DNA from 3 places in the Arthrobacter sp. K410C genome. Region 3 is predicted to be linked to each of the others. Evidence: riboswitches for the same ligand, from Rfam matches in the RefSeq annotation. Region 3 holds a riboswitch; each other region holds the start of a gene.
What was found. A riboswitch is a leader RNA that binds a small molecule or an ion and turns the genes downstream of it on or off. The one in region 3 is predicted to bind cyclic di-AMP.
Positions count from the first base shown of each region.

Region 1 (9,850 bases), on a different contig from region 3:
ATCTAAAGTGTCCCGCGCCACCAACGAATAGAAGCGGGCTGCCCGGCCGTCCTTCTTGGGCCGCAGCAGCCTCCCCAGCCGCTGGGCCTCCTCCTGCCGGGACCCGAAGGAGCCGGACACCTGGATGGCCACGGAGGCTTCGGGCAGGTCGATGGAGAAGTTGGCAACCTTGGACACCACGAGCGTCTGGATGTCTCCAGCACGGAATTCATCGAAAAGCCGCTGGCGGACTTTCACGGAGGTGTCGCCCTTGATGACCGGCGCTCCCAGGCGCCCCCCAAGGTCATCCAGCTGGTCGATGTACTGCCCGATCACCAGCAGCTGTTCCCCGGCATGCCGGGCGACCAGCTCCTCCACCACCTGTGTCTTGGACTCGGAGGTGGAACACAGCCGGTACTTGTCGGCGTCGTCCGCCATGGCGTACGCCACCCGCTCATCCTTGGGCAGGTCCACGCGGACCTCCACGCAGTCGGCAGGGGCGATGTACCCCTGGGACTCGATGTCCTTCCAGGGTGCGTCGTAGCGTTTGGGCCCGATCAGGCTGAACACCTCGCCTTCCCGGCCGTCCTCCCGAACCAGGGTGGCGGTCAGCCCGAGCCGGCGGCGCGCCTGCAGGTCCGCCGTCATCCGGAAGATCGGGGCCGGCAGCAGGTGGACTTCGTCGTAGATGATCAGGCCCCAGTCGTGGCCGTCCACCAGTTCCAAGTGCGGATACAGGCCTCCGCGCCGGGTTGTCAGGACCTGGTAGGTGGCGATGGTGACCGGACGGATTTCCTTGACGGAGCCGGAGTATTCACCAATCTCGTCGTCGGTCAGGGACGTGCGCTTCAGGAGCTCGTCCTTCCACTGCCGTGCCGCAACGGTGTTGGTGACCAGGATCAGGGTGGTGGTGGAACCGGTGGCCATGGCTGCCGCCCCCACCAGGGTCTTGCCGGCACCGCAGGGCAGCACCACCACACCGCTGCCGCCGGCCCAGAAATTCTCGCTGGCCAGCCGCTGGTAGGGCCGCAGCTGCCAGCCGTCCTCGTTCAGTGCGATCAGGTGCGGTGTGCCGTCCACATAACCCGCCAGGTCCTCCGCGGGCCAGCCGATCTTGAGCAGGAGCTGCTTGAGCTGGCCTCGCTGGGACGCGTGCACCACCACCGTTTCGCCGTCGATCCGGGGCCCCAGCAGGGGTTGGATCTTCTTGGCCCTGATTACTTCCTCCAGGACCGGGTAGTCGTCCGTTCGCATCACCAGGCCGTGCTGGGGATCCTTTTCCAGGCGGAGCCGGCCGTACCTGGACATCGTCTCCTCGATATCGATCAGCAGCGAATGCGGCACGGGGAACCGGGAGTACTTCAGCAGGGTGTCCAGCACCTTTTCCGCGTCCAGTCCCGCGGCGCGGGCGTTCCACAGGCCCAGCGGCGTGAGCCGGTAGCTGTGCATGTGCTCGGGTGCCCGTTCCAGCTCCGCGAACGGGGCGATGGCATGCCGCGCCTCGGTGGCCAGCTCGTGGTCCACCTCAAGGAGGATGGTTTTATCGCTTTGGACGATCAGGGGTCCGTCGTTCACGCGGGGGAGTCCTTCACTGGCGCAGTTCCTCCGCAGCCTCAACATCGATGATCCGGTGGATGGACAGGACGCGCTCTGTCTCCTTTGCTGGGTCAAAGACCCGGACGCGTCCGCCGCTTACGGATAGGGGAACAACAACTTCAAGGTTGGCATTCCCAAGGCTGTCCACCACGTTCATGCTGATCCGCTGCTTCAGCCGGATGGCCCGCTGCAGTACCTCCAGCCCCAGCTGGGTGGCCACTTCACCGGCCTGGTCACCGCTGGGATGGCGTACGACGGCGGCACCCGCCTGGCGCAGTACCGCCAGCTGGGCATCCACGTCTTCATCAGCAGGAGCCGAGCGGGGCGGCGTATAGACGGGCCGGAGGCTTTCCTGCGGAACGGGGTTCCTCCGGAGCCGGATGGCAGGATCCTCAGCTCCTTCCACGGCAGGGGACAGCCCCAGGCTCCGCAGAACCTGGGCTGCCTGCCGCGGCGGTGCCGTGGAGATGAGGACCGTGGGCGCAATCCTGACCAGCCCCAGCCCGGCCGCCTTGGGCCCGGACAGGAGCTCGAGCAAGGCCGCCTCGTCCTCGCTCTGGATAAAGCTGGCCGCCTGCCCCACGCGCACGCGGCCGTGGCGTGAGGCGGTGTCCTCCACCAGGTACTCGAGCGGCTGGGGTACGGCGGTGGCGGAGTGCTCCCGCAGGAACTCCAGCAGCCCCGGCGCGTCATAGCCGGAATCGAGCGCGCGGCGGATGGAACTGTCCGTGAACCTGTAGATGGTGGCGGGCCCCTGGCCCTCGGCGTCGGCCATGACAAGGAGCTTTTCGGTCAGTTCAGGGGCGAGGTATCCGGGTGCAACAGCGGTGAGGTCCGCCTGCAGGAGCACATGGTTCAAGGCAGCCGGAAGGTGTTCTCCCAGGATCGACAGGGCCGCGTCCGGTCGGTCCTCCGCGAAGGCGCTGCCCAATTGCGTCAGCGCCCCGGACCCCACCAGTCCAAGCAGTTCGGCCTCCGCCAGGACGCCGCGGATCAGCGAGCTGAACCGCCGCGCCATCCGGGGCTGGGCCCACTCGGCGCGCTGGAGGACGGCGGCGGTGTCCAGCACGGGAGCCGCTCCATCCTGCGCCGAGGCTTCGGTGGTGAGTTCGTGCAGTATCTCCAGGATGCGCTTGCGGATCACCGGGGCGTCGGGGCGCTGGGGCTCGGCGGACAGCGGCACGATGGTGCTGCCGGAGGCGGTGCGGTGTGCCGCCGGCAGCCCCTGGGCGCCATTGACGGGCTGGCCCACCAGGGACGGGACCCGCTCGCTGGCCAGCCAGGCGTTTACCAGCCACAGCCATTGCTCCTGCCGGGGCAGTCCAAGCCACTCCAGCTCCGGCGGCTGGACCCAGGACGACGAGTCCACATCCAGCCGTATCAGGCCCGCGAGCCCGCACAGCTCCAGCAGCAACCCAACCCGCGCCTGCTCAACGCGGAGCAGATCGGCAAGCCGGCGGGTTTCCCGTACCCCCACCCCGCCGCTGCGCAGCGTCATCAGGGGCTGTTCCCGTACGGCGTGCAGAAGTTCGCCCACCAGCCGCAGCGTTTCGGAAATGGCGCTCATCGCCGCATTCCTCCGCAGCATGGCAGTGGTCCGGCCCAGCTCCGGAACGGGCGGTGTGAGGGCGAAGTCGTCGATGATCACGCCACCGCGCAGGGACAGTCCCACGCTGTGCGGCAGTTCCACGTGTGCCGCATCGAGCGGTACCAGCAGGCCGCGGGCCAGGAGCCAGTCAATCGGCCCGGCGTCGGAACCTTCCGTCGTGACGGAAGCCTTGCGTTGCGCCTGGGGGACGGCACCCATGGCCCAGTTGCGGAACCTGCCGAGCAACGCCGTCGTCCGTTCCGGCGCACCGGCGAGGATGCCCTTCAGCGCCTCGGGGGAGGACGTCCAGTGCTGCAGGGCGAGGGCGGCCTCCATGGGGGTGGTTGCATCCTGGATGGCGGCGCCGCTGTGGTGCAGCTCGGAGACCAGCTGGACCACGCGCTGGGCAAACGCCGGCTGGAGGCGCACCAGTTCCGTGTAGCTCCGGCCAAGGCCGGCCGGGTAGAGTCCCACAACATCCTTGAGGCACCCGACCGGCAGGTAGTAGTGCTGCCTGGTGCCTGCGGCGGACGTCCCGTGCGGCGGGGCCGCCCGGTGTACCAGTGCCAGTTCCTGCAGTCCGGCCAGGATCTGCTCGACGGTGGCCACGGTGGCACCGGAGATCATCTTGCGCAGCCCCGCGGCCGAAGCACTGTGCTCGGTATCCGTGTTGGTGCACAGGTGAAGGGTTTCCAGCACCTGCATCTGTGGCCGGTTGAGCCGTTCAAGGGCCCGTTGGACGCTGACCCGGGAACTTGCGCGGGCAGCGAGGGCGGAGAAATCGGGAACAGCAGGGGAGATCAGGTCCGGCCGCGCGGCGAAAAGCGCACGCAACGAGTCGTCGCTGCGTGACTCCAGATCCTTGCCGAGCGCGCGTATGAGGGACATCAGTCCCAACGTTACCGCTGGTCCGGCTTTCCTGCCCGGCGCCGCCCGGCAACACTGTCCAGGACGAGGAAGAGCATGAGGAGAAACGCTACCGGCAGGCCATACAGTGCCGCGTACGTTACCAATGACGGCGCCACCGACCCGGCAAAAGCGAGGGCCATCACTGCTCCCACGGCCACCAGGGAAAGCACTGCAATGACTGCGGCCGCGATCATGATGGGCCGCCGGTAGCGCGAGGGTGTCATGAATGTAACGCTACAGCGCTCCGGGCACCCGGCGTGAACGCTGTTGCCCGGCCCTGTTGGAAGCGTGAATAGGGCACCGGGCAGGATAACCTTGAAGGATATAGACCAACACGGTTTAGAGCAGCCATACCTTGAACCCGCACAACAATGCGGATGCGGTGGCGGCTGGCCGTGTCTCATGACAGCAGAAGAAGGTTGATTACGTGCCTACCGGCAAGGTCAAGTGGTATGACAAGGACAAGGGCTTCGGGTTCCTGGCAGGCGAGGACGGCCAGGAGGTTTTCCTGCCCAAATCGGCGCTGCCCGAGGGCGTGACGGAGCTCAAGGCCGGCACCCGAGTGGAATTCGGCGTGGCCGACGGACGCAAGGGCGCCCAGGCCCTGGGCCTGCGGGTTCTGGACAAGACGCCGTCCATCGCCAAGGCAAAGCGGCCCGCCGCCCGGGACCTCGCACCGCTGGTCCAGGACCTGGTGAGCGTGCTGGACAATCTGTCCGGCACGCTGTCCAAAGGCAAATACCCGGAAGGCAACAAGGGCAAGGCAATCGCGGCTGCCCTGCGTAAGGTTGCCGACGAGCTGGACGTTTAGCAGCCGATGAGTCCGGAAGCTGAACAGCCGCAGACGCAGGTGCACGACGCTGCAGGTGCCGCGACGGCTCCTGCAGCGGGAACAGCCCCGGCGGTAGCCAGGAACGCGCCAAAGCGCCGGGCAGGCGTGCCGGTATGGCGGACCGGCAAGCCGGACGCCTTCCTTGCCGGTGCCGTCGATACGGCCCGCACCGCGCTGGAGGGCATCACGGCCGCCGGGGACATCGGGCGGCACCTCGCAGCCAAGAGCGAAGGCGACCGTTTGGTCACGCACCTGTTCGAGTCGAAGCTCGCCGGCTACGCCGGCTGGCAATGGTATGCGGTGGTAACCCGTAACTCCCGCTCCAAGGTGGTCACCGTTAGCGAGCTGGGCCTGCTGCCGTCCGAGGATTCGATCCTCGCTCCTGAATGGGTGCCGTGGGCTGAGCGCGTCCGTCCGGAGGACGAGCAGCAGCAGGAACGGGAAGCCTCCGAATCTGAAGAAACCGCACCGGCAGTTTCCGTCGCTGCTGTTGCCGAACCTGACGCCGATGCCGGTTTCACGGAATCCGACGCCGCCGATGCCGATTTCACGGATGATCCTGCCACGCAGGCGACGGCGAACGACGCCGGCAGCGAGTAACTGCTGAACGTCCCCTTGCCGGGATACACAAACGGCGCCGTCCGGGCGAAACCCGGGCGGCGCCGTCGTACTTAAGGAAAGGCTACTTGCGGAGCTCGCCCACCACGTAGTCGATGCTGGCCAGCAGTGCGGAGACGTCGTCAGGCTCGATGGCAACGAACGTGGCAATCCGGAGCTGGTTGCGGCCCAGCTTCCGGTACGGCTCCGTGTCCACGATGCCGTTGGCGCGCAGGACCTTGGCTACGACGGCGGCATCCACTGATTCGTCGAAGTCAATGGTGGCAATGACGTTCGAGCGCTCATCCGGGTTGGCGACAAAGGGGGTGGCGAACTCGGCGGCGTCGGCCCAGCTGTAGATGCGCCCTGCCGAGTCGGCTGTCCGGGCCGCGGCGAAGTCCAGCCCGCCGTTTGAGTTCAGCCACTGCACCTGGGCGTCCAATGTCACCAGGGTGGACAGGGACGGGGTGTTGTACGTCTGGTTGAGGCGTGAGTTGTCAATGGCGGTCTGCAGGTCCAGGAAATCGGGAATCCAGCGGCCGCTTGCCTTGACCCGTGCGGCGCGTTCCAGCGCAGCAGGGGAGAACAGGCCAAGCCACAGTCCGCCGTCGGAGGCAAAGTTCTTCTGCGGGGCAAAGTAGTAGACGTCGCTCTCAGCCACATCGACGTCCAGGCCGCCGGCTGCGGAGGTGGCATCCACCAGCACCAGTGCATCCTCATCCGCGCCTGCCACCCGCTTGACCGGTGCGTACACGCCCGTGGAGGTCTCGTTCTGCGGCCAGGCATACACGTCCACACCGGCCTCTGCCTGCGCCACCGGCCGGGTGCCGGGCTCGGACTTGATGATGGAGGAGGCGTCCAGGAACGGTGCCTTGTTGGTGGCGGCCGCAAACTTGGAACCGAACTCACCGAAGGACAAATGCTGGGCCTTCTGCTCCACCAGGCCGAAGCTGGCAACATCCCAGAACGCCGTGGAACCGCCCACGCCCAGGATAACCTCATATCCTTCCGGGGCGCGGAAGAACTGGCTGAGGCCCTCGCGCACTGAACCGACGAGGTTCTTGACCGGAGCCTGCCGGTGCGAGGTGCCCAGGACGTTCTTCGATGCGGCGGACAGCGCATCAATCTGCTCCTGGCGGACTTTTGAAGGTCCGGCGCCGAACCGCCCGTCCTTGGGGAGGAGATCGGCAGGAATAGTGATGCTTGGTTCGCTCACGGGGGCTCCAATTTCGGCGTGGACGCGCTTAGGTCCGAACGGGTGGATGGTCGCTGGCGCGCAGTCGGCAATGACTGCATCGAAGGCCTTTCCCATTCTGCCTGAACAGCTGATTCGGCGGGAACCGGGACCGTCATAGTCCAGCCACTGAGACGGGTTGCCAGGCGGCTTCCAACTATTCGGACTAAGTCAAAATAGGCTAAGCTAGCCAACGGACTACGTCGCGGTGAACAGCGATACGGTGGGACAACGCAAGGTACTGCGCTCGAGGAGCTGAGCTGGATGACGGATCTGATCGACACTACGGAGATGTACCTTCGGACCATTCTGGAACTGGAAGAAGAGAACATCGTTGCCCTGCGGGCCCGTATCGCGGAACGCCTGCGCCACTCGGGTCCCACGGTGTCCCAGACCATCGGCAGGATGGAGCGCGACGGCCTGGTGGTGGTCTCCGGCGACCGGCACCTGGAGCTCACCGAAGTCGGCCGCAAGCGCGCCACCGAGGTCATGCGCAAGCATCGCCTGGCCGAGCGGCTCCTGGCCGACGTGATCGGGCTGGACTGGGCTTATGTGCACGACGAAGCCTGCCGCTGGGAGCACGTGATGAGCGAGCGGGTGGAGCGGCGCATCTACGAGATGCTGGACCATCCCACCGAATCGCCGTACGGCAATCCGATTCCGGGCCTTGCCGCACTTGGTGGCCAGCCCGCACTTGCCTCCAGCGATACGGTGACGAGCCTCCTGGAAGCCATGAAGTCCTACGGGCCTGCGTCGGAGGTCACGGTCAGCCGGTTGGCAGAGCCCATCCAGGTGGAGCCGGAACTGCTGTCCCAGCTCGATGAGGGAGGCATCCGCCCAGGCGCGGCGGTAACCCTTGAACGTGTGGGCGACTACATCTCGGTCCGCGTGCCCGGCATTGAAGGCGCTCTGGAACTTCCGCCGGAGGTTGCCGCGCACGTGTTCGTTCACGTTCGCTAGGAAGGCCGGACCGCCCGGTGTGACGCCGGTAACGCCAAGATAACGGAATTGTTACCTAGGGCCTTAAGCCCCTATAGTTGAACCAAGCGTTGATACAAAAGCGTTACCTGATCCGGAGCCGAGCTCTGCCAGCGGATCAGGAGCACGAGTCACTAACTGGCAGAGGCGGGGGAACCACAAGCGGCAGCGGGGGACTGCCTTGGGGTGAAGTCCGTCAGCAGCAAGCCTCTTCCAGTGAAGGAATCCCTCAGCGGATATCTCTGTGCCGAAGCTTGCTTACGGCGGGCCGGGTCTTTGAACTCTCTGACCCGAATCCGACAGCTAACTTCGCAGGCTTTCCAGAGAGGAATCCTTCTTGTCCATGCAGACCTCCAGGGGGCGCCGCCGCGCCGCTGGCCCCGCTTCGGCACCGCGCGTCGCCGAAGTCATCCACACGGAGCGCCCCCGCGATCTCCACCGTGATGCGCGGCGCCGTCGGGGTCCGTTCCGGCAAATCACCGAGTTCGCCTCGGCGAGCGGCATCGGCCAGAAGGCCGGCATGGCACTGGCTGCCACCGGCCTGGTGCTCACCGTGACTGTTCCGGCCACCAGCCCGGTCATGGCCACCGACGGGGCGGGCCTTGCGCCTGTTGCGGCCACCGCTGTGACCCCGCAGCCCGCTATCTCCGCCGAAGCCGGAGCGGAGATCGACTTCAGCCGCTCGGCCGTAGTGACCCAGGCGGATCCGGACGGCAAGCTCAAGCAGCTCCTGAGCGCCCAGTCCGCCGGCGCTGTTTCCCGCGCCGCATCCACCGGAAGCCTGGGCGCCCCGCTGGCGTCGCTGACCACAGCCTCGCCCTTCGGTTACCGCGTCAGCCCCATCACGGGTGGTTCCGGCGACTTCCACCGCGGGCAGGACTACGTTGCCCAGTGCGGGACCTCAGTTCTCGCGGCCGCCACCGGCACCGTGACGTTTGTAGGCTGGCACCAGTTCGGCGGCGGCAACCGTGTGGTGATCGACCACGGAAACGGCCTGGAGACCACGTACAACCACCTGTCGTCCTTCAATGTGACTGAGGGCCAGACGGTCTCGCGCGGCGAGGTTGTGGCACTGAGCGGAACCACCGGAGCCTCCACCGGATGCCACCTGCACTTTGAGGTGCAGGTCAACGGCGAAGTAGTGGATCCGACGGGCTGGCTCTAGTCAAATGGTTGCTGACTCTCGAATTGCCGTGACCAGCCGTGACCTGAATGTGACATTCAGTCAAAACTCCTGTACCGTCTAACTCGCGTCAACTTTTCCGAAGTTGACGCTCTTGTGCGGATTGCCTAACTCTGCCACCGCTCAAGGTCCGTTCGCATTTCATCGTCTGGCAGGGGCGGGGGAACCAATTTTGGCCTTCTTCACGGAAGGCCTTGGGGTTAAGTCGCAAAGCTTCCTTGAAGCGGCGCGGCCGGGTGACTCCCATCCGAATCCGACAGCTCACCTCGCAGGCATTGGGAGAGGCTACCTTCGTGTCTTCACGCCATAATTCTGCGCGCCACCGTGCGCAACCGGTCCGTACCAACCCTTTGGACGCCGTGTCCAAAGCTGTTAGTGCCAACGCCGGGACAGTGGGTCGCCAGGCTGCTGTTGTTGCAGCCGCTTCCGGCCTTGTCCTTGCCATGGGTCTGCCGGCCACCGCGGACACCACCGCCGGTGTCTCCGCTTCCACCGAGTCCGGTTCCGCGCAGACAGCACTTGCAGTCACCGCAGCACCTACCGCCACCGTTTCCTTCGAGCGCCCGGTGGTCACCACCGTCGCCGCCCCCGTTGTTGAACGCGTGACCGTGCAGTCAACCTCCGACGACGAGGACGAAACCGCCACTTCCGCCCAGTCAACCGCGGCAGAAAAGGTTGTTGCGACCGCCGCTTCTGCGGCCACCACCGGCCTCGCGGCCATCGCCTACACCGGCATTGGCAGCCCCTACGTCTGGGGTGGCACCAGCCCCACCTCCGGTTGGGATTGCTCGGGCTTCACCCAGTGGGTTTACGCCCAGGCCGGCATCAGCATCCCGCGCGTGAACGCATGGACCGCCATGACCCCCACCTCCACCCCCCAGCCGGGTGACCTGGTGATGCAGAACGGCGGCGCACACGTCGGCATCTACGTCGGCAACGGCATGATGATCAGCG
Region 1 covers NZ_JBNHFJ010000010.1:17,418-27,267, forward strand. The annotation lists gene AC5RU7_RS14425 (DNA repair helicase XPB) at 1-1,554, opposite strand, end outside; gene AC5RU7_RS14430 (helicase-associated domain-containing protein) at 1,568-4,051, opposite strand; gene AC5RU7_RS14435 (hypothetical protein) at 4,063-4,296, opposite strand; gene AC5RU7_RS14440 (cold-shock protein) at 4,500-4,883, shown strand; gene AC5RU7_RS14445 (DUF3027 domain-containing protein) at 4,890-5,504, shown strand; gene serC (phosphoserine transaminase) at 5,587-6,717, opposite strand; gene AC5RU7_RS14455 (iron-dependent transcriptional repressor DtxR) at 7,000-7,695, shown strand; cyclic di-AMP (ydaO/yuaA leader) riboswitch at 7,827-8,046, shown strand; gene AC5RU7_RS14460 (M23 family metallopeptidase) at 8,057-8,878, shown strand; cyclic di-AMP (ydaO/yuaA leader) riboswitch at 9,007-9,185, shown strand; gene AC5RU7_RS14465 (C40 family peptidase) at 9,256-9,850, shown strand, end outside.
Region 1: linked by a shared signal. The riboswitch ahead of AC5RU7_RS14460 (M23 family metallopeptidase) and the one ahead of AC5RU7_RS09620 (aggregation-promoting factor C-terminal-like domain-containing protein) in region 3 are both predicted to bind cyclic di-AMP.

Region 2 (9,850 bases), on a different contig from region 3:
CGCCCGGCGTGGTTGGTCAGGGCCTGTGCGCACTCCAGCAGGCGCGGACCCAGCACGTCGTGCTCAAGGTATCCCCGGGCCTCGTCCAGTGACCTGATGGCATACTTCCGCGAGGTGGCGCTCTGCCCCAGCCCGGCGATCTGCGGAAAGACGAACCACATCCAGTGGCCGCTCTTGCTGCCCAGCTGCAATTCGGACAAGGCCTGCTCATATGTCCCGCCGCTGTCCTGTGCAGCGACGAAGCGTTCAAGGTCATAGGGATCGTTCATGGATGTCTCCTTGTCGGGGGGTGTTGGGACCGGGCGGGAAGCCGGCGCCTGGCGGCTGCCCAAGTACTGCTGCAGCCTGGCGCAGGCTGGTGTGCGGGTCCTGGGCCCACCGCGCCAGCACCACATCGGCGCGCTGCCTGTCGCGCTCCGGCAGCCCGGCAAGCAGCGGCGCCACCACATCGGCCACGAGGGGGCCTTCCAGTTCCGCTGTAGAAGCGGAGCGGAGGAACCCTTCGATCCGGGTCAGGTCCGAGTGGCGGAGCCATCCGGCCTTGGCTTGGAGCAGCACCACGGCAGCCAGCCGCCGCTCGAAGACCGGCCTTGCGCCAGGGTTGGGCCGGCCCCAGAGGACTGAGGCCAGCTGGACCGTGGCATCGTGGTCCAGGGCTTTGAATTTCCGCAGCGCATCACGGACGGTTCCCCGGACAGCGCCCACGGAGGCTCCGTAGGAGGCGAGGACCCCGCCCAGCCGGGTGGCGACGTCGTCCGCGCGGTACCAGGAGCCCTCGTTCTGCAGCGTACGGTCGATGAATTCCGCCGCCGCGGCAACGATGTCCGGCCCCGCTGTCACTGCCGGCCTGCCGCGGCGTGGTTGATGCAGAACGCGGTCCATGGCCGGGCTTCCAGCCTGCCCTCGGCAATGGCTTCGCCGCAGACGGCGCAGGTGCCATAGGTTCCGGCGTCCAGCCGGGCGAGGGCGGCCTCCACCTGGTCCAGGCCGGCGGCGCTCTGCTTCAGGAGTGCGGCCGCCTGGGACAGCTCGAAAGCGATCGTGGCGCCCTCGGGATCGTGTTCGTCATCGACGTTTGAATTGAGCCGTGCCGAACTGGCCGAGGCGATGTCCGCGCGAAGGTCCGGAAGCAGTGCAGCCTTCCGCTTCCGCTCCTCCTCGAGCAGCACCCGGAACCGCTCAAAATCTGGCATGGAGAAAGCCTAGCGCGCCTCTCAGTACCAGTTCCTGGCTACGGAGTGGTCCCACGCCGCGCAGGGTGTACGGTAGCGGTCCCGGATATACCCGAGCCCCCACTCAATCTGCGTACGGTAGCTGGTAAGCCAGTCGCTGCCGGCGCTTCCCAGCTTGCCGGGCGGCAGGGCCTGCGGAATCCCATAGGCCCCGGAGTAGGGGTTGGTGGCGGTGGTCAGCCAGTTGGATTCCTTGGTCCAGAGCTGGGCGAGGCACAGGAACTGGTCCTGGCCCCAGCCGTAGGCTGCAAGGCGGCCGGAGGCGTAGCTCTTGGCCGCAGCGGGATCGTTGACTGCGCCGCCTGGAACGGAGGGCACGACGACGGCGGGCGGGCCGGGGATTGCAGGCGCCGGGGCAACGGGGGCGGGGTTCGCCGGGGCCGGGTTCACGGGAGCAGGATTTACCGGGGCCGGATTTAGCGGCGCGGGATTCGCTGGCACCGGCGCTGCCGGGACCGGGTTTGCCGGAGCGGGAGGTCTTTGAGCACCGGCAAGGGCAGCATCTGCAGCTGCCTGCCGGCGGGCCTGCTCCTCGGCAGCCGCTCGCTTGGCAGCCTGCGCCGCCTCATAGGCTGCAAGCGCCGCCTGGCCTTGCCGGTATTCGCCCTCGAGCGCCGCCGTCGTGCCCTTGAGGGACGCCAGCTGCGCGGTCAACTCTCCGCTGCGCCGCTGCTCTTCGGCGACCTGCCGGGCCACCGCGTCCTGGGCGGAACGGGCAGTGTCCAGCTTGGCCTTCGCCTCCCCGGACAGGCGTTCGCGCTCCGCCCTGGCGGTCTTTTCCTGCTCCGCCAGCGCAGCGGTGGCTTTGCCGGCGGCCTCCGCCCGGCTGACCAAATCCGCGGTCTTGGCTCCCACCACCTCAACGACGTTGAGCCCGTGGATGCTGTTGTTCTCCAAAGCTTCCAGTGCCACAAAGAATCCCATGGTGGTTCCGCCGGTCTTGTACGATCTGGCGGCCAGCGCACCAACGGCCTGTTGATGCCGCTGCAACTCCGCGTCCGCCTGGGCAGCCTGGCCTGCAAGGGCATCCACCCTGGCCGTTGCGGACTGCAGGGCGGCATCCGCCAGTGCATAGTCGGCTGCGGATGCCACGGCGGCCGTCCCGAGCGCTTCGGACTCGGACCGCAGGCCTTGAAGCAGGCCTGTGATGTTCTCGATCTCGGCCGCCTTCCCGGCTTCAGACTGCTGCGCCTTCTGAACGTCTTCCCACGATGGGTACCCGCCCGGCGGAGCCTCATCCGCGGCCGCCGGAGGCAGGGCAGCGGGGCCGGCCAGGGCAAGTGCCAGCAGCCCTCCCAGCAGCGGGGGCTTGAACATGCTTCCGATCAGGCGCATAGCTCCGAAGCTTAGCGGGTTTCAACACTAGGTTGAGGGTTGGGCGACCTCCCGCCGCTACCTTAATAAGTTTGTGACATAAATAACAGGCGACGCCAGCCGCAAAATATCACGCGAGGTCAGAAAGGTGTGCTAGTACCTCCAGACGTTTGCTTAATTTGATAGAAGCGCCTCGTATGTTACCCAAACGTGACAATTGCTCCGGGGCCGGGTTATGGTCTTCAGGTGTCCCTCCCAATCGGGACATTCCCATCAGTATGCCGAGCCCTGCCACTGACCCGGGATTCAATCGCTTTCCAGCTGGCAGGGACGGGGGAACCAAGTTTCCACGGCCGTTACGGCCTTGGGGTTAAGTCGATAGCGCCTCCGTCCATTGTGGGCGGTTGCCTTCGGCCGGGTATCTCCAACCCGAACCCGACAGCTCACCCCGCAGGCATGGGAGAGGCGATCACACGTGTCAAAAAATTTCCCTACCGCCCGTCACCGCGCAACTCCGGCCCGCTCAATCGCGCTCCAGGGCTTGGCTGCTTCCGCAAAGTCCCAGGCACGGACGCTCAGCCGTCCGATGCTCGCAGTTGCCGCTGCGTCCGGCATTGCGTTCGGTGTTGGAGCTCCCGCCCATGCAGGCGTGACCGGCCCGGATACCACCGAAACCGCTAGCGTCCAGGCGTCCAGCGCTCCGGCAGCCGCAGTGGCTGCCCCCGCTGCCGCAGCCCCTGCCGCCGGCAACGTCTACACCGTGGTTTCCGGAGACACCCTGGGCGCCATCTCGGCCGCTCACGGCGTCAGCCTGAACGATGTGCTGGCCGCCAACGGCCTGGACATCTCCACCATCATCTACCCCGGTGACCAGATCACCATTCCGGGCGCCGGCTACGTGGCACCTGCCGCTGCTCCTGCCCAGGCCGCACCTGCCCTGGCGAACACCGGCTCCACCATGAACTATGCCTCCGCGGCCGTTGCCCCGGCTCCGGCTCCGGCCCCGGCCCCCGCACCTGCCGCGACCGGCACCGGCACGGGTGCAGCCATCCTGGCTTCCGCCTACGGCCAGTTGGGCGTGCAGCAGGACTGCACCGCCATGGTGGAGAAGGCCCTCCGCTCCGTCGGCAAGTCCGTCGGTGACCTGGCTCCCGGCCAGTTCTACCAGTACGGCACCACCGTGGGCACCCCCGCCCCCGGCGACCTGGTGATCACTGCAGGCCACGTGGGCGTGTACGCCGGCGACGGCCAGGTTGTCAGCGGCGGCGTGGACGGCTACAAGACCGAAGTCCACTCCATCAGCTGGCTCGGCGGAGCTTCCTTCGTCCGGGTAGCGTAGTTACCCCGCGCAACTGAAGCAGCCGCACCAAGAGCTGCGCACATAAGGGCGGCAGCCGGGAAGACCCCGGCTGCCGCCCTTGCCGTGTTAACGTGTTGCCACCGGGACCCCCCGCCACTTTGCGGCGCAGCCTGTCACGTGCCGCAGAACGTCATGTACTTGCCGAAATCTTCCGGCGCGCCTTCGGCGTAGCGTTCCAGCCCGGGTCGCTCTTCGTAAGGGGAGCCCACTGCTTCAAGGAGCCTGGTAAGCGGCTCCAGGTCGCCGCCGGTGGCCGCAGCGAGCGCCTCTTCCACCAGATGGTTGCGCGGAATGTACACGGGATTCACCCGGTCCATCCGGTCCGCATCCGGCTTCATGGACCGCCAGCGCCCGGCCCAGGCGTCGAATGCTGCCAGGTCCATGACCATGCCCCGGACAGGCCTTTCATTTCCGCGCGCTGCTTCGCCCAGGTTGCGGAAGAACCGCGTGTAGTCCACCGGGCCGTCCTTCAGGATCGCAACCACCCCGTCCACCAGTTCGGATGCCGCTTCGGCCTCAGGGCTTCCGGCGGGGCTGGCGGGCAGGCCCAGCTTGGTCCTCATCCCGTCGAACCAAGCATCGCTGTACTGCCTGCGGAATTCGCCCAGCGCCTCCACGGCGGGAGCGACGGCCTGCTCCTGGTCCTCGTTGATCAGCGGAAGGATCGACTCGGCGAGGCGCGCCAGGTTCCATTCGGCAATAACAGGCTGGTTGGCGTAGGCGTACCGCCCGCCCACATCGATGGAACTGTAGACGGCGGCGGGATTGAAGTCGTCCATGAACGCACAGGGCCCATAGTCGATGGTCTCGCCGGAAATGGTCATGTTGTCCGTGTTCATCACGCCGTGGACGAATCCCACCAGCATCCATTGCGCCACCAGCGCGGCCTGGGCCGACACCACCGCCCGGAAAAGCGCAAGGTACGGATTCTCAGCTTCCGCGGCGGCGGGGTAATGCCGGCTGATGGCGTGGTCCGCCAGGCGGCGCAGCAGCTCCAGGTTGTCCGTGGCCCGCGCATACTGGAAACTCCCCACCCGCAGGTGGCTGCTGGCCACCCGAGCCAGGACTGCCCCGGGCAGCATCTCGTCCCGGCGCACCAGGCGTCCGGTGCCGACGACGGCGAGAGACCTGGTGGTGGGAATCCCCAGCGCGTGCATTGCCTCACTGACGAGGTATTCCCGGAGCATGGGCCCGACGACGGCACGCCCGTCACCTGCCCGCGCAAATGGTGTGCGGCCCGAGCCTTTGAGGTGGATATCGCGCAGGCGGCCGTTGGCGTCCAGGATCTCGCCAAGCAGGAGGGCCCGCCCGTCCCCCAAGAGGGGTGAGTATCCGCCGAACTGGTGCCCGGCGTAGGCCTGGGCCACCGGCGCTGCCCCCTCCGGCACGTGGTTGCCCAGCAGCAACCGCACCCCCTCCGCGCTGCGCAGGTAGCGGGCATCAAGCCCGAGCTCTTCCGCGAGGGCGTCGTTGAAGACCAGGAGCCGGGGCTCCGGAGCTTCCTCCGCCTGCCAGGGAACAGCCATGTCTGCCAGTTCGCTGGCGAAACGGCTTTCGAGGATGACCGTTGATTCTGCAGCGGTAGTCATGGGTTAACCCTATCCCCGCGGTTGGTCCGTCGGTTGATCAGCCAGGTGACAAGCCACAGGATCACGCCGATTGCCATCAGCCCGCCGGCTATCTGGTACTGGATCACGTTGCGTCCCACCCATGGGCCGGCAAGGAAAGCACACAGGATGGCTGCCACCAGGGGCAGTGGGCCGGGCGAGGTGAAAAAGACCTTACGGTTCGGATCCCGCTTCCGGCGCAGCACCAGGCATGCCACGTTCACCACGGTGAAGACGCACAGCAGCAGGAATGCCGTTGTGCCGGAAAGGTTGGCGACGATGTTGCTTTCCGGATCGCTGGCCACATAGAGGATGAGTCCCAGGGCAAGGACCGTGGAGAAGGCGATGCCGGCCCACGGGGTGCGGCGAACGGGCAGGACCTTGCCCAGGGGACGCGGCAGGACCTGCTGCCGGGCCATGCCGTAGATCAGCCGGCTGGCCATGAGCATGTTGATCAACGCAGTATTGGCCACGGCGAAGACGGCCAGGAACGGGAAGACCCTATCGATGGGAAAGTCCGGTGAGCCCTTATGCACCACTTCGAGCAGTGCCGCGCCTTCGGCTTCGCGGATTCCCTCCAGTTCTGTGGGTGTCAGCACGCTGACTACGGACACTGCAACCAGCATGTAAAGGAGCACGGCGATGCCGAGGCCGGTCAGCATGGTCCGGGGGAAGATCTTCTCGGGATTGCGCGTTTCCTCCACCATGTTCACCGAGTCCTCAAAGCCCACCATGGCGAAGAAGGCGATGGAGGTGGCGGCGGTGACGGCGAGGAACAGGCCCTTGTCCTGGTAGTCGCTGAAGACGAAGATCTCGCCGGGGTTGCCTGTGCCCTGCGCCATGACGAAGAACCCGACGCCGATCACGATGCACAGCGCCACCATTTCCACCACGGTGAGCACCACGTTGAACTTGACGCTCTCCCCCACACCCCGCAGGTTGATGGCGGCCAGCAGGAGCATGAATGCCAGGGCGACGGCGGTGATCATGCCCTGGCCGGGATCACCCATGACCCCGTTGACCTCCAGCCCGCCGAAGAAATTCTGTGCCAGGACATTGGCCGAGGTTGAGGCGCTGGTGATGCCCGAGCAGACCACCGCGAATGCCACCAGGAACGTGACGAAGTGGATGCCGAACGCCTTGTGCGTGTACAAGGCGGCGCCTGCCGCCTGGGGATACTGGGTGACCAGCTCCAGGTAGGAAAAGGCCGTCAGCGTCGCCACCACGAAGGCCAGGAGGAACGGCAGCCAGACAATCCCGCCCACCGTCCCGGCCATGGTGCCCGTCACGGCGTAGACGCCGGCGCCAAGGATGTCCCCCACGATGAAGAGCAGGAGGAGCTTGGGGCCAAGGACCCGTTTCAGCTCGGGCTCCCTGCCCTGCGGAGTAACGCCCTGGACTTCCTCGGATGTGGCGCTCATTGTCGGCCTCCTTGCCGGATCAGGTGGTGGGACTGGAAGATGCGTGCCAGGTCGACACGGGGCTGCGCCGCTGCGGAAAGGGAATCCGCTGCAGGTCCGCGGCGGCCGTGACGGCAGACGTGCCCGCGCGTGCGGATGCCTGCGCGGCAAGCACGGTGGCGTCGTCGCCGTAGCGGGACGAGAAATGCGTCAGTACCAGAGTGCGGACACCGGCGCGCGACGCCAGCTCCCCTGCCTGCCCGGCGGTGAGGTGGCGGTATTGCTGCGCCAGGCCGGCGTCGTCATCGCTGAAGGTTGACTCGGCAACCAGGAGGTCGGCGCCGTCGGCCAGTTCCTCAGCACCTTCGCAGGGCGCGGTGTCCATGACGAAGGCGAAGCGCTGGCCGGGCCGATGGATGCTGACGGCCTCGAGACTGACGCCGTTGAGGGTTCCTTCACGCTGGAGGCGCCCGACGTCGGGGCCCGCGATGCCCGCTGCCGCCAGGCGGTCTGGCAGCAGGGTCCTGCCGTCCGGTTCCACCAGCCTGTAGCCGTAGGTATCGATGCGGTGCTTCAGCGGCCGGATCTCCAGTCCGTCAGCGATGATCCCCGCTCCCCCATGGGGGTGCAGGCGCAGGTCGATGCCGGGCGAACTCACGGAGACCAGGGCACGGACCACGTCCTCGCCGGCACGCGGATAGTGAAGGTGAACGGGGTGCCCCAAACCGTCGAGGGCCATCCTGGACAGTACGCCGGGAAGACCGTAGCAGTGGTCGCCATGGACGTGAGTGAGGCAGATCCTGGTGATCTGGGTAGCCGGGATACCAGCGTGGATCATTTGCCGCTGCGTTCCTTCGCCCGGATCGAAGAGCAGCCCCTCGCCGTCCCAGCGCAGCAGGTATCCATTGTGGTTCCTGCTGCGGGTGGGGACCTGGGATGCGGTGCCGAGGATGACGAGTTCACGCATGTCTGAAAGGACCAAAAAGCAGGTTCCGGACGTATCCGGGACCTGCTTCCTGGTTTGGTGGTTTTAGTGCCGCCTGAGCATTCCCATAATCTTGTGGGCCATGCCGCCGGTCCTGCCGCCCGTTGCATGGGGCGTCCGCCTGGCGGCATTCATCCCGGTACCGCGGACTGTTCCACTGGTTCCGGTCCTGCCTGAGAATCGTCCAGCGGCATTCCTGATCATGCTTCCCAAGTTCATGTGAAACTCCCTTAGTCCTGATCTACCAACTGATATTCATCAGCCTACTTATTAGTCTAGTCGTGATTCCGTTTTCGGCTAGGGTCCAAGGCCCCATCCTAGATGTCAGCGCTCCAGGTCCTCGGGGTCGAATTCGCTGAGCGGCGACCCGCCGAAGTTCTCGGTGTCGTCACTTGCTTCAGCCTCGAGGCCCGTCGGGTTCTCACCGAAGTCCACGTCCGCCACGGCTTCACCGAGGGTGGGCGCATCCGGCGGCACCTGCTCATCCCCAGCGTTGTACCTGGCTTCCGCCGTCTCGTCGCGCAGCGTCTGATCACTCAGGAAATCCTCCTCTTCACCCGAAACAGCCTCTCCCTGGAGAAGCGGATCCTCCTGCCAGCGGTCCGGGTTGTCCTCCGCCGCGCCGGGGTAGCTGTCCGGACCCTTGACGGGATCCAGTTCCAGGGACGCGCCGGCGCCGGGAGTCTCATCAAGGAGCACATCGTTCTCCTCGACCACCTCGAGGTTGTCATCGGGGAGGTTCTGTTCAGTCATGGTGATGCCTTTCTCTTGAACTCCGGCGAACAATAGTAAGCATACTGACGAAAAGGCCGGGATGTGAACCACGCACTGCCCGCTCCCACCACTTGTGCTGCCGGCCTATGCTTTCGGAGCTGCAGGTTCCGCCTGACCGTCGTCCACCGCCATGGGCGTCAGCACAGCCACCTGGTAGCCGCCGGCCCCCTCCACGAGCTGGTAGCAGAACCGCTCACGGGCCCTGCCGCCGGAGAACCATGTGACATCGGCCCAGACACTCCCTGGCGCCTGGGCCAGCACTGCCACATGCTTCTCGATGTGGTTGACGCCTTCGTACTGCGGCCAGGCAGAGGCAAAAAACTGCTCAGTCTGGCGGGCGTCGGTCACGGCGAGCAGCTGGCCGGGAAAGACGATGAGCGAGGGAACGGCGTAAAGCCGGGACATCGCGGTTTCGTCACGGGCCAACAGTGAGGCGGCATACCGGTCGAAGAAAGCTTCAACTTCCGGCTGTGGAGCCGTCATGATGCTCCTTCTGCTGGATCAGTGCAGCAGCCAGGATCCGTCCGAGGGCGGTTCCGGCTTCCTGCGCAATTTGCGGAACAGGACAAGGAAAGGCCACGCCAGCAGCTGCAGCAGCCCTGCGACCAACAGCAGGCCTACCAGCAGGACGAGGACCGGCGAGTACAGCAGGAATACGCCGATTGCGGCAGCGATATAGCCGCCCACAAGCGCCATAACTGTCCCAGGGTCCATGGGGACTCCTCTTGAGTTGTCGAAAAATTGAGGGAGGCGCGAGCCGTTTGGACGGGAAAACGCCAGACGGGAAGGGCGCACTTGATTCCGGGGCAGGAATGCCGGTCCCGGGCACTTAAAGCGCCCTGAGCGTAAACGTGGATCCGAGAGGTGGTGCGGGTTCGAGCGCCTGCCAGGCATCCCTCCGAGGGGCTGGGGTAATTCACCCAATGCATCCGGGCCGCATACTTCCTAACGGTCATCCCAGAGTACCCGGCGGCCTCCCAGGGTGGAAGTACCCACCGGGTCCCTTCCATGCCCCCGACTGGCAGCCTCTGCCCCCAGTGACCTTTGGCCCTATAAAACGCCGCCACCGGGCGGGAGGGTTGACCGTATCCAGCGCGGCAAAACACGAGGAAGCACGGCCATGACAATCCATGAACCAGTCGCCGTCGGCATCAACGACGCGGTGCAAAGCCAGGCAG
Region 2 covers NZ_JBNHFJ010000013.1:25,909-35,758, reverse strand. The annotation lists gene AC5RU7_RS16375 (DUF1810 domain-containing protein) at 1-269, opposite strand, end outside; gene AC5RU7_RS16370 (DNA alkylation repair protein) at 253-840, opposite strand; gene AC5RU7_RS16365 (TraR/DksA family transcriptional regulator) at 837-1,193, opposite strand; gene AC5RU7_RS16360 (aggregation-promoting factor C-terminal-like domain-containing protein) at 1,215-2,567, opposite strand; cyclic di-AMP (ydaO/yuaA leader) riboswitch at 2,848-3,018, shown strand; gene AC5RU7_RS16355 (LysM peptidoglycan-binding domain-containing protein) at 3,022-3,885, shown strand; gene AC5RU7_RS16350 (protein adenylyltransferase SelO) at 4,020-5,495, opposite strand; gene AC5RU7_RS16345 (APC family permease) at 5,492-6,934, opposite strand; gene AC5RU7_RS16340 (ribonuclease Z) at 6,954-7,880, opposite strand; gene AC5RU7_RS16335 (hypothetical protein) at 8,223-8,651, opposite strand; gene AC5RU7_RS16330 (hypothetical protein) at 8,757-9,155, opposite strand; gene AC5RU7_RS16325 (hypothetical protein) at 9,174-9,386, opposite strand; gene AC5RU7_RS16320 (universal stress protein) at 9,793-9,850, shown strand, end outside.
Region 2: linked by a shared signal. The riboswitch ahead of AC5RU7_RS16355 (LysM peptidoglycan-binding domain-containing protein) and the one ahead of AC5RU7_RS09620 (aggregation-promoting factor C-terminal-like domain-containing protein) in region 3 are both predicted to bind cyclic di-AMP.

Region 3 (9,850 bases):
CCGAGAACCTGGACCATGCCAGCGCTGTGGTGCTGGCGGACCACTTCCTGGACCCGGATGCTCCGAATCCTGCGCGGGGCTGTCCGGCTGGGCAGCTGGTTCCTTCACGGTTGAGGTCGAAGGTGCGGGCCTGGCGGGAGCGGCATCATCCGGAGTCGATCGAAAAACGGCACGCCAAGGGTGTTGCGGACCGGCGGGTCGAATTCACCCCTGACCGGGACGGCATGGCCTGGATCTCGGCCTACCTCCCGGCCGACTCCGCGTTGGCGGCCTGGAACAAAACCACGGCCATCGCCCGCGGCCTGCAAGGCCCCAACGAAACCCGAACCCTTACTCAGATCAGAGCTGACGAGTTCACCCGCCGCCTCCTAAGCACCGGCACCACCGCCACGGCGGATGGCCGCCCCGCGGGGGCCAGCGGGGCGGACGACAGGATCCCGGATAGCAACGGCGCGGGCGCCTGCCGCACCGGCGTCCGTACCCCCGGGCGGGCCTCCCATGACCACGGTGAAGGTGTCCAACAACTCCCCGAAGGTTTCATCGGGCTTGCCGCGCTCGATGGGTCCGACGAGCCGGCTGCGGACCTTGGCATCCCCGACGCCCTGGCAGCGGCGTCCATGCAGGCGAGCAGCGCCGGCGAGCATGGAGACAACAGCCTTGGCGATCCCGCAACCAGCGCGTTTCTCGGCGATCCGGAGGGCGGGAAGATTCCGACCCCGCGGGCGGACGTCATCGTCACCGTCCCCGTGCTCGCCCTGTTCGGCCAAACGGACGAACCAGCCATCCTGGAGGGGTACGGCCCGATCCCGGCGTCGATGGCCCGCAAACTCCTCGCCGACGGAGCCGACTCCTTCACCCGCGTCCTGGTTGACCCGCGCGACGGTGCACCCCTCGAAGTCGGCCGCACCAGCTACCGGATCACCAAAGCCACGCGACAAGCCCTGACCCTCCGGGACGGCAAATGCACCTTCCCCGGCTGCAACAACAGCGCCCTGGACAACGAAGCCGACCACCTCACGGCCTGGCAACACGGCGGAACAACCGGCATCAGCAACCTGGCGCAACTCTGCCCAAAGCACCACCGGCTCAAGCACAACAGCGGCTGGACACCAACGAAAGCAACAGAAACCGAACCACCCGGCTGGACCTCACCCACCGGCCGCTACTACCCCAGCGAACAGCCCGACTGGGACCCACCACAATGGCCCGCGGGAATCCTGCCGCCCGAAATTCTTCCACCGGGAGTCCTCCCAAGGAAACGAAGCCTCCTTGAGGATGCGGTTGTCGCGTATCTGTCCGGCTGACGACAAATGCCGCGTGCCCCGCCCGCCGTACCACCGCGCGCCTGGACAGTCGCACAGCGCCGCCACCCGACGTCGGACTTTCCCCGCCCGCGGCTGTCCGGCTAGATTCATCAGCAAGATGACTAATGCGCATGATTCCGTCCACGCCACCGCCTATTGGACCACCGCCCGGGAACACGGGGAGCTCCTGCCTGAGGAGCTCCCGGCTCCGGCTCCCGGCGAAGCCCTGGTGTGTGCCCTCTACTCCGGCATCAGCAAAGGCACGGAGATGGTGGTCCACAGAGGCGCTGTCCCGCCAAGAGTGGCCCAGGAGATGCGGGCACCCCACCAGGAGGGGCAGTTCCCGGGGCCCGTGAAGTACGGCTATCTGTCGGTGGGCGTGGTGGAGGAGGGGCCGGAGGAATGGAAGGGCCAGCGGGTCTTCTGCCTTAACCCCCACCAGGACCGTTACGTGGTGCCGGTCTCGGAGCTGACCCGGATCCCGGATAACGTGCCCACCCGGCGCGCAGTCCTCACGGGAACCGTGGAGACTGCTGTCAACGCGCTGTGGGAGGCCGGACCGCGGCTGGGGGACCGGGTGGCGGTGGTCGGCGCAGGGCTGGTTGGCGGCATGGTGGCCACCCTCCTGCGCACCTTCCCGCTGTCCCGCCTCCAACTGGTTGACCTGGACCCAGGCCGGAAAACCCTGGCAGACGCGCTGGGCGTCGACTTCGCCCACCCGGATGACGCGCTGGCAGACTGCGACATCGTCTTCCACTGCTCCGCCTCACAGGAAGGCCTGGAAAGAAGCCTGCAGCTGGCCGGCGATGAGGGGGACGTCATCGAGATGTCCTGGTACGCCAACCGCGAGGTCACCCTGCCGCTCGGCGAAGACTTCCACGCGAGGCGCCTGTCCATCAGGGCCAGCCAGGTGGGCGTCGTGGCCCGCGCCCGGCGCCACCGGCGCACCAACGCGGACCGCCTGGAGCTTGCGGTGTCCCTCCTGAAAGATCCGGTGTTCGATGCGTTCCTCACCGGGTCGTCGCCATTCCAGGAACTGCCCGAGGTGGTGCAGGGCCTCGCCCACGGCACCATCGACGCCCTGTGCCACGTCATCGAGTACCCGCAACACAACGTAGAACCGCAGCAGCCAGCCCCCACCCATCCCACAGACCAGAGGTAATGCATGTTCAGCCTGACAGTCCGCCGCCACTTCATGATCGCCCACAGCCTCCCCCGCGAAGCCTTCGGCCCGGCGCAGGCCCTGCACGGGGCAACCTTCGTCGCGGAGGTTGCCTTCCGCCGTCATTCGTTGAACGATGACGCGATCGTCCTGGACATCGGCGCCGCCGGAACCTTCATCGAGGAGGTGCTGGCGGGACTGAACTACCGCAACCTCGACGAGCACCCTGACTTTGCGGGCAGGCTCAGCACCACCGAGGCGTTGGCGCAGTACATCGCGCAGGAAGTCGCGGGAAAAATCGAAAACCACGACGACGGCCGGCACCTGCAAGGCATCGACGTCACCTTGCGCGAAAACCCGGACGCCTGGGCCACCTACTCGCTGGACCTGACAGCCTAGAACCATGCGCCGTATCCGCCTGCTGGTTCCCGGCAACATCCACCACCACTCCGGAGGCAATGCGTACAACGCCAAGCTGGTCCGCGGGATGACGGAGCTCGGGGCCGACGTCGAGGTGGTGCCCGTTGAAGGCGCCTGGCCGGAACCCTCGGCCAAGGACCGGCGCCGGTTCGGCGGCATTATCGGCGCCTGGGGTCCGGAGGCGGAGCAGGAGCCTGCTGTGGATATCGTGGACGGGCTCGTCGCCGTCGGCGTCCCGGACGAACTGGAGTATGCAGCCAAGGCCGGGCGGCAAGCCTGGGTCCTGGCGCACATGACAGTTGATGTGACGGCTGATCCTGGCCCGGTGGAACGTGAGGCGCGGGCCATGCGGGCAGCCTCCGGAATCATTTCCACCAGCACCAGCACGGCGGCCATCCTGCAGGAGCGCCATGGGCTGGCCGGGATCCGTGTCGCCCTCCCCGGCGTCGATCCCGCACCGGTGGCATCCGGATACCGCCCGCCACGCCTCATTGTCGTGGCGGCCCACCTGCCCAACAAGGACCAGTTGCTGACCGTGGAAGCCCTCGCCCTAATCAAGGATCTTGAGTGGAGTGCAGCCATGGTGGGGTCTGACCAGGCGGACCCGGATTACGCGGCGGAGGTGCGGGCCGCCGTCGCTGCCAGCGGGCTGGACGACCGGCTCAGGATCACTGGCGAGCTCCTGGGCGATGCCCTGGAAAATGCGTGGGACGCCGCGGACCTCAGCCTGCTGGTGTCCCGTGTGGAGGCATTCGGCATGGTGGTCACCGAGTCACTGGCACGGGGAATCCCGGTGGTGGTGCGGCAGGGGACAGGTGCAGAGGAAGCGCTCGGGCTGGCACGGTTGGTGAAGGACGACGGCGGCGCCCGGCTTCCCGGCGCGGCCGTACCGCTTGTGCCGGGGGACCGGGAGAACCCCGCGAGGCTCGCCGGCGTCCTGCGCCACTGGCTGCGGGACCAGGCAACGAGGGACGAATGGCGGGCGGCCGCGCTGGCGGCCCGTGACCGGCTGCCGGGGTGGGACCAGACGGCAAGAGTCGTACTGGAGGCGTTGGAGCCCGGGGAGGCGGCGGAGTAGGACTTCCCGCTACAGACGGCTGCGGTGTCCGGCGAAGAAATCACGGAGCAGTTCCGCGCATTCGGCTTCCCGCACCCCGGAGTAAACCTCCACCCAGTGGTTGAGCCGGCGCTCGCGGAGGACGTCGAACACCGATCCCGCGGCGCCCGCCTTCTCGTCCCAGGCACCGAAGACAACCCTGGGAATCCGGGCGAGGACGATAGCGCCGGCACACATGGCGCACGGTTCAAGGGTGACCACCAACGTGCAGTCGGACAACCGCCAGCCGTCGGCCTTCCCGCCGTCGCGGGCCGCAAGCTCGCGCAGCCGCTCCGCTGCCTGGCGGATGGCCACCACCTCGGCGTGTGCCGTGGGGTCCCCAAGCTCCTCCCGCTGGTTGCGTCCGGAACCCAGCACCGCGCCGTCGGGCCCCAGCACCACGGCGCCGATTGGCACATCCTCTGTTGCAAGGGCGCGGCGGGCCTCCGCAAGGGCAAGACCCATCCACGTGTCGTGTTTTCCAGTGGAGACCATGGCTCAATGATAGTTTCGAAGGATACCCTGAGCCCGTGACGACCAGCCCCGGGAGGCACAAATGAGCACCGTCCGTGACCGCGTGGACAGATGGTTCAAACCATATGCCGCCCTGTGGCTGACCCTGATCATCGGTGGAACCCTTGTGCTTGCCATGGCGCTGCTGGGCGCCGAGGTGTACTCGGACGTGGTGGATGAGGAAGGCCTGGCCAGCCTCGATATTCCTGCACTCGACTATTCGCAGTCACTGCGGAACCCCGAAACGGACGCCTTCGTCACCGCATTCACAAACATCGGTGGCGGGGTCGGGATGCCCATCCTCGCGAGCATCCTCACCGCCTGGCTCACGTTCCTGAGCCGGTCCTGGCGGCCGCTGATCCTGGTTGGCGGTGCAGCCGCGGTGTCCACCACGGCAACCACGATCGGCAAGCGCCTGGTGGGCCGGACCCGTCCCGAACATACGGAGGCCGTGCCACCGTATGAAACCACGCCGTCCTTTCCAAGTGGCCATACCCTGAACACCACCGTGGTGATCGGCGTGCTGCTCTATATCCTGTGCCTGCACTTCTTCAAGCTGTGGGTCCGCATCACCGCCATCACAACGGGCGTGATCTTCATCATCGCGATGGGATTGAGCCGGGTATACCTGGGGCACCACTGGCTCACGGACGTGATGGCCGGCTGGCTGCTGGGCCTCGCGTGGGTGCTGATGGTCATACTTGCCCACCGGCTGTTCCACATGATCAGGCGGCGGGAGCACGTGGGCCCGGCACCCGATTTCGAGCATCCAGTGGTGCGGGATGTGGTGGTTGATGCCCTGCATCACGACGGCCCCGGCGGGCACGGGAAGGACAACGCCGGGTGATAGTTTTGACGCATGCGAACTCTCGTTGTGGACCACCCGCTCGTCGCCCATAAGCTCACCGTCCTGAGGGACAAAAACACCCCGTCCCCGGTGTTCCGGCAGTTGACCGAAGAGCTGGTGACCCTCCTCGCCTACGAGGCGACCCGCGAAGTCCGCACCGAACCCGTCACCATTGAAACGCCCGTCAGCAGCACCGTGGGAACCGCATTCACCAAGCCCACCCCGCTGGTGGTACCCATCCTGCGCGCCGGCCTGGGCATGCTCGAGGGCATGACCAAGCTCGTCCCCACCGCCGAAGTGGGGTTCCTCGGCATGGCCCGGGATGAAGAAACCCTGGACATCATCACCTACGCCGAACGGCTTCCCGAAAACCTCACCGACCGCCAGATCTTCGTCCTGGACCCCATGCTCGCCACCGGCGGAACCCTGCGCGAGGCCATCAAGTTCTTGTTCAAGCGCGGCGCCTCGGACGTCACCTGCATCTGCCTGCTGGCCGCACCTGAGGGCCTCGCCAAGCTGGAAGAGGAACTCGCGGACGCCAACGTGACGATTGTCCTGGCATCCATCGACGAGAAGTTGAACGACAAGTCCTACATTGTTCCCGGGCTCGGGGACGCGGGCGATCGCCTGTACGGCATCGCCGGCTGAGGTTCAAGCCTTCCAAGACCAGGGGCTCAGCCGTAGCCTGTGCCCATGGACTGGAAACTTGAACTCGTGTTTGTCCCTGTGTCCGATGTGGACCGTGCCAAGGATTTTTACGTCAACAAGGTTGGCTTCAACGCCGATTTCGACCAGCGGCCCACTGACTCCATCCGCTTCGTCCAGCTGACTCCGCCGGGCTCGGCCTGCTCCATCTGCATTGGTGAAGGACTTACGGACGCCCCTCCGGGGACCGGTTCCAACCTCCAGCTGGTGGTCAACGACATCGAAGCCGCGCACCGCCACCTCAAGGAGAACGGCGTGGACGTCAGCGACGTGGACGTGCAGGACTGGGGCCACTTCGTCTACTTCGCCGATCCGGACGGCAACAGGTGGGCAGTGCAGTACATCCCGGGACGGGACTCTTAAGCCCAAAATCCCCGTCCCTGACGCACGGACAGCGTAAGGGCCGGGGAATTCTGCAGCGGCTTAGTACCAGTTGTTGGCGTAGTGGAAGTTCAGCGCGCCACAGGGGGACTGGTAGCGCTCCTTGATGTAGTTCAGGCCCCAGTTGATCTGTGTGCGGTAGTTGGTGAGGTAGTCCGCACCGGCGCTGGCCATCTTCTCGGCGGGCAGGGACTGCACGATGCCGTAGGCGCCGCTGCTGGGGTTGGTGGCCGTGGTGGTCCAGTCGGATTCCTTGGTCCAGAGCGTCACCAGGCACTGCATCTGGTCCTGGGCCCAGCCGTAGGAACCAAGCTGGCCGGCGGCGTAGGCCTGCGCGCCTGCCGGGTCATTGACCGCGACGACGGGAGCCGGCTCGGGTGCAGGTGCCGGAGCGGGCTCCGGTGCGGGTGCGGGCTCGGGTGCCGGAGCAGGCTCAGCCGCGGGGACGGGCTCCGGCGCGGGTGCGGCGGCAGGCTCGGCGGCCTGGGGAACAACGTTGATTTCGGCGGGGGCGGGAGACTCGGCCGGGTTGGACCGGATCTCGCTCTTTTCGATGCTCATCTGCGCATCGGAGTCCGCCGCCGTGGTGCTTGTGGTGGACGCCGCCGGAATAAAAGCATTTGTCGCCTGGCCGGCGGCGCCGAGGCCAACCAGCAGCGCACCGGACGTTGCGAGGACCGCGGCACGCTTGCCGAGGGTGAACTTCTTGCCTTCCGGACGCTGGGAATCGCTGTCTGAACCCTGTTTCGGGCGCGGTTTAGCCGGGAATGTAAACATGATGAATCGCCTCTCACACCTGCGGAGTTAGCTGTCGGGTTCGGATGAGGGCATCCGGCCGCACGGAAATATCACGTGCTGGCTTAACCCCAAGGGCAAGTCAGTGCCCGGGACGGTGGGTCCCCCGCCTCTGCCTTCGATCAAGCGGAATCCGGGAAGTGGCAGAGCTTGGCGTCATCCGGATATACGGCCCGAACGGGAACCGTACCCAATCGACGCTACAGGAGTTCAGGGCTTAAGTCACATTTAGGTAACGGACATCACGATGACGGCGCGTCGACTTGTGCCAGTCGGCCCACATGGGCGGGTGGAGGGCTATGGGTCTGGCCCGGCTGTGATGCGAACGTGACCTTCCTTCGTCGGCCGGGCTATTCATTGCCATTTGGACAAGCCCCATCCGCTGGTTCCCTCCGCGGCCGAGGCCTGGCCTCTTCACCCAAACATTGCCATGAGTAACAGCGCCTGGACCTCCGGTGTGGACGGGCGGACCCTGCGCGGCAGTTCAAGCCGTCGAATTTGAGAGCATCGCATCCAGTGGTCACAGTCCAGTCGACCGTACATACGGCGCTCGCGGCCGGGAGGTATTCGGCCCGGACGCGAAGGCCAGGTGCAGGGAGCGGAGGTGATCCTGCGCCTCGGGGCCGATCAACGCGGGTCTGGCGGGAAAATTTCTTCCCTTGCTCCGCGCGCCGCTGGACACGCGCCGCGTCAGTAGGGGGCGATTTTGGCAATTCGCACTCACTTGAATAAAGAACTTCGTGGCGGCGCTTTTCGCGAAGTATATTCTGCCAACCGCCCCTTTTGTGGGGGCAAATCGGATAACGAATGTTATTCTTTGGCTTCCGCCAGAATCGTGATCTGCGCCACAATAGAGCATTTCGTCTCACAATGCGGACGATTCGATCCATTGTTACTTGCAAGTTGCCATTGTTACGCTGCACACTTCCAATGTGAACAAGAACTCAACAGCACCTGCAGCCGCAGAATATTGGCCCAGCACATCAGCTGCTGCCGACATGCGCTGTTGTCGAATGCACGCCTGACCTTCTCCACCCATCGAAGTTCTTAGGCATTCGCCCCCCAGCCCAGCGTCGGGCGCCCCTCCCCAGTTCGCATTGCGGGAAAACCCAGCATTCGAGCCGCGATGGCGGCCATTCACATTGAGGTAAGCAATCCATGTCTGTTGCATCCGGATACGTCCACATCTCTGTCCGTAACGCCGCCAAGGCAGGCCAGCCCTCCGGCCTCCGCCCCGGATTTGGTCCGCGCCCGTCAATTTCGCCGTCTTCCGGAAGCAGCTTCCCAGCCCAGGGCTACGCGCCGCAGGGCTACAACCCCAACTCCTACGGGCAGCTCCGCGCCGTTCCCACGGCTGACTCCGCTCCTGTAACGGCACCCACGCCCGTGGTGGCAGGACCCAACGCCGTCCGCCCGGTGGCCAATGACAATGTTGCCCGCGGGTTCGTCCTGTACATGGGCATCGACGAGGAAACCGCTGCGGCTGCCGGCACCTCCATCGCCAAGCTTGCGCAGGAAATCCGCGCCTACGCCCAGTCCCTGGTAACCGGCGCCGAAAGCTATGCAGCCGTTGCCGTTGCCCCCGCGGGCACCCCCGGTTCGGCGCTCGACGTCGTCCGTTCCACCTTCGGCGACCCCACGGTGAACTCCCGCCAGCGCACCGAGACGCCCCGTCCGCAGCAGCCGCAGGAGCCGCGCCCGTCCGGTGTCCTGATCGATCTTGCCCGCCGCGAAGTCCACCTCGACGGCGAATCGCTCAACCTGACGTTCAAGGAGTTCGAGCTCCTCAACTACCTGGTGGAAAACGGCACCCGCACCGTGGGCCGCGACGAACTGCTCGAAGGCCTGTGGCGGAACGCCGAGGAAGTGCCCAACGAGCGCACCATCGACGTCCACATCCGCCGCCTCCGCTCCAAGCTGGGCCGCCTCGCCAACACGGTCCGCACCGTCCGCGGCCAGGGCTACCGATTCTACGAGCACCCGGAAGTAGTGGTCTGGGCCGCTCCTGAATACTCGATCTGACCCCAGGTCTTCCAACCAGCACCCGTCCCCGTTTGGGGCGGGTGCTGGTTCGTTAAGCTTGGGGCATGAGTGAGCACCATCTTCGCCGCCTTGTGATCATGCGCCATGCCAAGGCGGACTGGCCCGGCGGTGTGCCCGACCACGAGCGGCCGCTGGAGGAGCGCGGCCACCGGGAGGCGCCACTGGCCGGGCGCTGGCTGCTCAAGCACAACATCGTCCCGGACTTCATCCTCTGCTCCAGCGCCCTGCGCACGCGCCAGACCTGCACCTGGGTGTGCTCGGAGCTGGGGGACAAGGCACCCACGCCGAAGCTGGAGGACGGCCTGTATGCCGCCTCCGCCCTCCGCATGCTCTCCGTCATCAACCACGTGCCGGATACCGTGACAACGCTCATGCTGATTTCCCACCTGCCGGGCGTGCAGGACCTGGCCATCCACCTCGCCTCCCGCGATTCCGACCACGACGCCTATATGGACGCGGCCACCCGTTTCCCCACCAGCGCACTCACCGTACTGGAGACGGAAAAGCCCTGGGCGGAGCTGGACGGGCAGGATGCCAGGATCATCAAGTTCAAGGTGCCCCGCGCCCATTAGCCCCGGTTCCGG
Region 3 covers NZ_JBNHFJ010000005.1:31,141-40,990, reverse strand. The annotation lists gene AC5RU7_RS09660 (HNH endonuclease signature motif containing protein) at 1-1,304, shown strand, start outside; gene AC5RU7_RS09655 (zinc-dependent alcohol dehydrogenase) at 1,423-2,466, shown strand; gene AC5RU7_RS09650 (6-pyruvoyl trahydropterin synthase family protein) at 2,470-2,865, shown strand; gene AC5RU7_RS09645 (glycosyltransferase family 4 protein) at 2,870-3,964, shown strand; gene tadA (tRNA adenosine(34) deaminase TadA) at 3,974-4,477, opposite strand; gene AC5RU7_RS09635 (phosphatase PAP2 family protein) at 4,539-5,342, shown strand; gene upp (uracil phosphoribosyltransferase) at 5,355-5,990, shown strand; gene AC5RU7_RS09625 (glyoxalase superfamily protein) at 6,036-6,410, shown strand; gene AC5RU7_RS09620 (aggregation-promoting factor C-terminal-like domain-containing protein) at 6,471-7,205, opposite strand; cyclic di-AMP (ydaO/yuaA leader) riboswitch at 7,211-7,370, opposite strand; gene AC5RU7_RS09615 (winged helix-turn-helix domain-containing protein) at 8,382-9,245, shown strand; gene AC5RU7_RS09610 (SixA phosphatase family protein) at 9,311-9,838, shown strand.